One region of the Isachenkonia alkalipeptolytica genome, then DNA from elsewhere that is predicted to be linked to it. Evidence: riboswitches for the same ligand, from Rfam matches in the RefSeq annotation. Region 1 holds a riboswitch; the other holds the start of a gene.

The links. Region 1 has a riboswitch for tetrahydrofolate ahead of ISALK_RS01250 (folate family ECF transporter S component). Riboswitches for the same ligand answer to the same signal wherever they lie in the genome.
Region 2: another riboswitch for tetrahydrofolate. It lies ahead of ISALK_RS05915 (folate family ECF transporter S component); the one in region 1 lies ahead of ISALK_RS01250 (folate family ECF transporter S component).

The regions. Positions count from the first base shown of each region.
Region 1 is NZ_SUMG01000001.1:258,187-261,607, reverse strand. Features, by position in the region: gene ISALK_RS01255 (nitroreductase family protein) at 426-779, opposite strand; gene ISALK_RS01250 (folate family ECF transporter S component) at 1,229-1,816, opposite strand; THF riboswitch at 1,895-1,986, opposite strand; gene ISALK_RS01245 (universal stress protein) at 2,084-2,518, opposite strand; gene chrA (chromate efflux transporter) at 2,708-3,421, opposite strand, start outside.
Region 2 is NZ_SUMG01000005.1:91,351-94,771, reverse strand. Features, by position in the region: gene ISALK_RS05920 (bifunctional folylpolyglutamate synthase/dihydrofolate synthase) at 1-1,168, opposite strand, end outside; gene ISALK_RS05915 (folate family ECF transporter S component) at 1,281-1,865, opposite strand; THF riboswitch at 1,944-2,035, opposite strand; gene ISALK_RS05910 (FprA family A-type flavoprotein) at 2,122-3,345, opposite strand.

The DNA of each region.
Region 1 (3,421 bases):
TATTAGGACGTAAATAAACCGAAGATGTACTCTTCGGTTTATTATCCTATTACACCTGCAAACATTTCCTACTCTTTTTAGAAAATGAACATGCCTCGAAGAACATTCCTAGAGACGACGGCCTGATCCATGATAATAGAATCACACTGGATGTGTCCCCGGTATTGATTTTTTTTCAAGCATAATGTTTTTAAAATTTCCATCGAACAATTCTCTTCCCCAACATTAAAAGACAAATCAATTTTTTCCAACATTTTCAGCCCTCATTTTCCTCATCTCATGGAATTTTACGTGGTGTTTCTTGATTTATGTGTTTTTACCCTCTTTTGGATGTTGTGAACCAAAAGTAACGATTGCCAAGCATATATTTTATAATCCTTTCACAGGCTTAAAGTCTGATCCTGCACCCTTTACGGCCGGGGTGATCAACGGGAGAATAATATAAAGTCCGTGGTTGGTTCGAAAGACCTCAATAAAAATAAATCCCGGAGCAAATGCTTTGCTCCGAGGATCAAGTGAACCGTTCCTGCCTTTCGTTTACACTCGGCGCTGCTTTTCCGCTGAAGTTTTTTCTTGGCCTTCCCAACGGCCAAAGTGATTACATATAGTAAGCCGTTCTTGGCTTTCAGGCTTTCTTGAGGTTTGCCCAGTCCCAGCCATAGGGTTCCAATCCCTTCTTTTGATAAATACAAGTCCAGTTGTTGCAGAATATAACCGGCATTCAATAAATATCCTTCCTTTTCCTCGGAATAAATCGCAATATAATGAGGGGCATTGATTGAAAAAAACCGCTGACTTCCTTCTATTCAAAAATGGCAACTTCCGTTTAAATCTCTTCAAACAACGGTTCCAGTTTATGAATTTGCTGTTTTAACTTTTCGATCACCGATGGTTCTAAGAGTTTTTTAGAAATTTACGTATGGACTTTCTTTAAATACTCGGGGATAGAGTTCTTCAATCACCATTTATATCTTCTCCTTTTTAAAATTGTTTTATTGGCGACAGGATTGTTGTATAGGCTTATACACTACTCTGTGGTCTTACAAATGATTTTTACATAAGGATATATGCATAAAACATCAGTGCAATGCTGGTAAGTCCTATCGATGGTGCTAGGTAAGCTCTGAATAGGATTTTTGCATCGAACTCCTTGTTCTGTGCTCGGGCAAAAAAACTGCCCCGAAAAAGTTCTTTTAGAACCTCTCCGGGGCAGGGTTATCTTTTTATCTTATGAATACTGTTTTTTAAAGTTTTCCAAAGGTTTCGCAAGCATCACAATCACTAAGGCATTTACCACATTGGCCAACAACTGGGTTGATGCCCTTACGGGCAGCAACACCAGATAGCTGTCCCCGATTAACTGGGATAGCCAGTAGGTGTTCATCAACAAGGTTACAATCAAGTAAACCGCAGCAACACTGGTAACCACATTGGTTACGGTAAATGCTTTTCGAGATCTGTTAAACTTTCTAAAACCGGAGAATAAACTGAACTGAACAATAAATCCGGGAATCATTCCCGTCATCATGGCACTCAGGGTAAATCCGGGGTGAAAACCGCCGGCAGGCCGCATGATAAAGTTGATCAAATCATGTACAATGCCCGTCAACCCTCCGGCTAAGGGCCCTAACAGCATACCGGATACGATAATTGGAATTCGACTGAATCCTATCCGCACACTGGGTCCTACCATAAAGGAAAATTGACCCAGTACCACCGCCATGGAAATCAGCAATGCACTGATAACCAGAGTTCTTGTGGTTAATTTTCCCGGGCTGAAAAATCTTTTGACACTTATATTATCCGAACGATCCATCTCGGCACCTCCTTTCTCTCAAAGTTAGGCATAGAAGCTCCAACATTAAGAGAAATTCAGTAAAATCTCTAATGGTGAAACAGCGGATGCAGCAGTATAACGCGATGTTCATCTTCGTTTAGAAGCAACTTCCCATCTTCTAACACTTAACGCATACTACTTACTCTGCCCACAGAACTATAATAACTGATTATTTAGAGAATGTAAACCGAAAGAATGCCTCGATGAGACTGAAGACCTTGAAACTTCAGAAGCATCTAAATTATACTATTTTGCAACCAACACACTTGTGCAGCAATTATCCACGATTCCCTTACTTACACTGCCGGGTCTCCATTTATTTAATCCGCTGGCTCCCCTTGCACCCACAACAATCAGATCAAACGCTCTATCCTCTGCATAATCCGCTAATACTTGAGCCGGATTATCCCCCTTTATGATTTTAAGTTCTACCTTAGCATTTTCTAGGTATTTGATTGATTCCTGACTTTCTTTGTAGGCCTCATCAAAAACTTCTTTTAAAGTCTGATCCATATCACTTATGTCCAGTACTTCTTCATAGGATGCATACTTGATAGGACTCTTTCTCTGTACATGAACAACCGTTATTTCACCAACCACACAGGTGTAGATTAAACTCCTTGCCATCTTTAATGCTTTTTTGCTGCCCTCAGAACCATCAAATCCTACCAAAATCTTCATATTCAGTACCCCCTCACATATATTATTATAGTAAGCATGTACCCTTTTTTTTACATATTAAACGTCTTATTGTCTCAAGTTCAATCCTTTAATTTCCTTTGAGGTTCATATGAATGCTCACCGACCTCATTCCTCCGGGATCTCTTTTATTATGACAAATAATTTAGTTACATTATCTCAAGACAAAATCTAAAGCAAAAATCCAGAAACCAGAACCGCCAGAACAATCAGGGGTGCCGGTATTTTCTTCGTCAGAAGCAATGCGACGGTCAAGATCATAACTATAAAGTTATCGATCGCAAACCCGCTGCTTTGCATTAAGATCACCGCTGCAATGGTAATCAGTCCTCCGGCCACGGCGGTAATCCCCCGAAGAGCGATTTTAATACCTTTTATCCCTTTCAGCCGTTCCCACACGGGATAGATAAAGTAAATTAATAAAAGCCCCGGCAGAAAGATGCTTATGCCGCTGACCACAGCACCAAGGACCTGGGTTACGGCACTTCCTCCCCGAGCTGCCATGCCCCCGGCATAGGCGCTGAAGCTGAACATCGGACCGGGAAGCCCCTGTACCAGACCGTAGCCCGTTAAGAACTCTTGACTACTCATGTGTTGATTCACTTCCACAATCTCACTGTACATCATCGGAATTACCACCTGTCCGCCGCCGATGACCAAATAACCGTAGCGGTAGAAACTCTCAAATAGCCGAATCATTTGATTATCCGAGAGAAACACCAGCACCAGGCTTCCTAAGGCGAAGGTTCCAAAGAGAATTAAGTACTTCCATGGAGGGTTCAATTTAACCCGATGCCACATATCCTTTTCCCTAGATGTTAAAACACTTACGGCTCCGCCAAAGATCAACACCAAGGGAAACACCCAGGGTTCCCTCAAAAAATA
Region 2 (3,421 bases), on a different contig from region 1:
CCACGGCGTAACCCTGGAGTTGCTCTTTTAACTGCTGGGGCGGCATGGCCCGGGGATTCAGAGGTTTGGTAAGGATCACCCTGTCCACATAGGGGATGATCTCCGAGAGAAAGCCCTCCACATCCTTATCTTCCAACATCCCAAGGATCAAAGTAATGGAGTACTGCCTACAGTGTTGGTCTAAGGTCCCGGTTAAGGCTTTTGCGGCGGCGAGGTTATGGGCCCCGTCAACGATGGTTAAGGGCTCCCGGCCCAAGACCTCAAATCGTCCCGGCCATTGCACAGCAAATAGGCCCTGGGCAATGCTATCGAAGGTCATCGGAAAAAGGCCCTGTTTTTGGAGAACGTAAAGGGCAAGTAAGGCCGTAGCCCCGTTAAACACTTGATGCTTTCCCGGGAGTCGAATTTTTGTTCTTGAGCATCCTCCCGGGAAAGAAGTAAAGTCTACCGAAAAGCACTGTTCTTCTAAGGAGCTGCTGTGTATGGTTACCTGGTTCGGTTCAAAGGAGTACAAAGGACTGTTTGATTTCCTGGCAATGCTTTCCAGAACCCTCCTGGCCCGGGGTTCCTGGGGAAATAGAACCACAGGGACCCTCGTTTTGATAATGCCTCCTTTGTGATAGGCGATTTCTTCCAGGGTATTGCCGAGCAATTCGGTATGATCCAGTCCGATTTGAGTAATGACAGAAAGAATGGGGTTATCAATAACATTAGTGGCATCTTCTCGGCCTCCTAAACCCGCTTCCAGAATGAGTAGGTCCGTGGATATTCGGCTAAAATAATAAAAAGCCAAGGCTACATAAATCTCAAACTCCGTCGGATGGGATTTCCCTTTAATCAGCATTTTTTCAACGGCAATTGCTAAGGTTTCCAAGATCTTCTCAAAGTCCTTTTGCGGTATTAACTCCCGGTTAAAACGAATCATCTCCCGGGGATCATGAAAATAAGGGGAAGTGAAAAGCCCCACCTGATAGTGGTTTTCCATAAGCATGCCTTCCAGAAAAGAAGCGATGGAACCTTTGCCGTTGGTACCGGCAACATGAATAATCTGTAGTTTTTCCTGAGGGTTATCCAGTTCTTCAAGTAAGGCTTTGACGGTATCGAGGCCGGGAATACTGCCGTACTCTTTGGCCCGGGCAATAAGAGGGTGTATTTTTGGGGTTTTCATGGGAACCTCCTTGGGTTTTAATCAAGGAAAGCCCTCTGAAACAGAGGGCTTTTCCGAGGATGTGCGTTTTAGATCAAAGAATATGATCAAAGGACATGACTAAAGAATATCATTAAAGCTTTAGGGTTCTCTCCTTAAAGGATTGAAGGACCCCGGACAGTGTTAAAATCACCACCGTGGTGATTACTGCCACAAGTCCGTAGATCGTCGCCCTAAGGGGAAGAAGCACTAAATAGGCATCTCCCAGAATCGTGGATGCCCAGTAGGTATCCAGGGTAAGGTTTACCAAAAAGAATATCAAAACCATGGATACTGCGGCATTGAACAAAGTGAAGGTTTTTTTCTTACCCAGCTTGCTGCGGGTGAACCAGACAACCATTCCGGGGATCATCCCCACTAATACGGAACTTAGAGTAAAACCGGGGTGAAAGCCCCCGCCGATCAACATGACCCCGATGATGTCCTGGATAAAACCGGCCAGGGCCCCGGCAAAGGGACCAAAAAGCATGCTGGCAATGACAATGGGGATTCGAGCGATCCCGATTCGCAGGGTGTGATTTGCAAAAATCATGGATAATTGACCGATAACCACGGACATGGAAACCAACAGTGCAGAGGTAACTAAGGCTTTGATAGGAAGCCTTGTACCCTGGGTTTTCGGGGCGGGGGACTTAGGTGTTCTTTTGTTATCAATCATAACGGTCACCTCCTTTCTCTTAAGTTAGGCATGGAAGCTCCAACATTAAGAGAAATTTGGTGAGATCTCCAATGGTGGAGCAGCGGAAGCGTCGTTACAACGCGATAAGAATCTTCGTTTAGAAGCAACTTCCCATCTTCTAACACTTAACGCATAACGACTACTCTGCCCACGTATTCATCTTGATAATATCCCCTTAGAACAAAAAAGTAAAGGGAATACACTAAATATTAAGGGTTCAATAACCCCAAACCTTTTAACAAGGGGCGCTTTCCTCTCCCCGTTCGGCGATCAGTTTATCCGCCAAGGCATCTGCAATAAGGGCACATTTTTCAAGGTCTTCCGCTTTAGGGGAGGATTTTGCTTCCACAGAGTCCTCCACCAAGTCCCACTTGATATTTTCAGCGAATTGTTTCAGGGAGGAGACCCCGCCACCGCTCCAGGAAGCGGTTCCGAAAATACCTAAGTATCGATTTTTTAGCTGAGAGTTTTCTATCTTATGGACCACGGTCTGCATTGCAGGGAACAGTCCTGTATTGTAGGCACAGCTTCCCAAAAGCACCCCTTTAAAACGCCAAAGATCACTGATGATATAGGATACATGGGTTTTGGACGCATCATAGATCCGAATGTTTGTAATTCCTTTTTCCGACAGTCGTCGAGCCATGAGATCCGCCATCTTCTGAGTGTTTCCATACATGGACCCGTAAACGATGACCACTCCTTCTTCGGTTTCCGCCCGGGACCACCGGTCATAATAGTTCACAATACAGCTCGGATCCTTTCGCCAAACCGGCCCGTGGGTAGAGGCGATTACATGCAGGGGAATTTGAGCATCCTTAAGTTTTTTAATGGCCCGTTGTACCATGGGGCCGAACTTGCCCACGATATTGGAGTAATAACGGCGGATTTCGTCCATGTAAAATTCCAGGTTAACTTCATCGTCAAAAATCCCTCCGTCCAGGGAGCCGAAACCACCGAAGGCATCTCCCGAGAATAAAATCCCCTGGCGCATCTCGTAGGTCATCATGGTTTCCGGCCAGTGAACCATGGGGGTCATAAAGAACTTCAGTTCATGCTTTCCAAGGGACAGGGTATCGCCGTCCTTTACTTCATGGTAGGGGCTTAAGTCGCCGTAAAAGTTTTCAATAAAGCCGAAGGTTTTGCTGTTTCCCACAATTTTCACATTGGGATAGCGTTGGCGAACATCTTTAATAGCCCCGGAGTGGTCCGGTTCCATATGGTTGATGATTAAGTAATCAACCTCTCGATCTCCAAGGATTCCTTCGATTTTTTTTATGAATGCGTCCATCTTCGTATTCTTCACGGTATCGAATAAAGCCACTTTTTCATCCACAATCAGGTAAGAGTTATAGGACACCCCCCGATCTAAGGGCCAGAGGTTTTCAAAAAGTCTGGTTTCCCGATCGTTTACACCGACAAAATATACATTTTTACAAATTTGGTCCGTATGAATCATAAAATTCCTCCTTTATAGTATTATAATACCCTATTGTACATATTCTCATTCTTAGTTTATTATAACATGTTCTAGT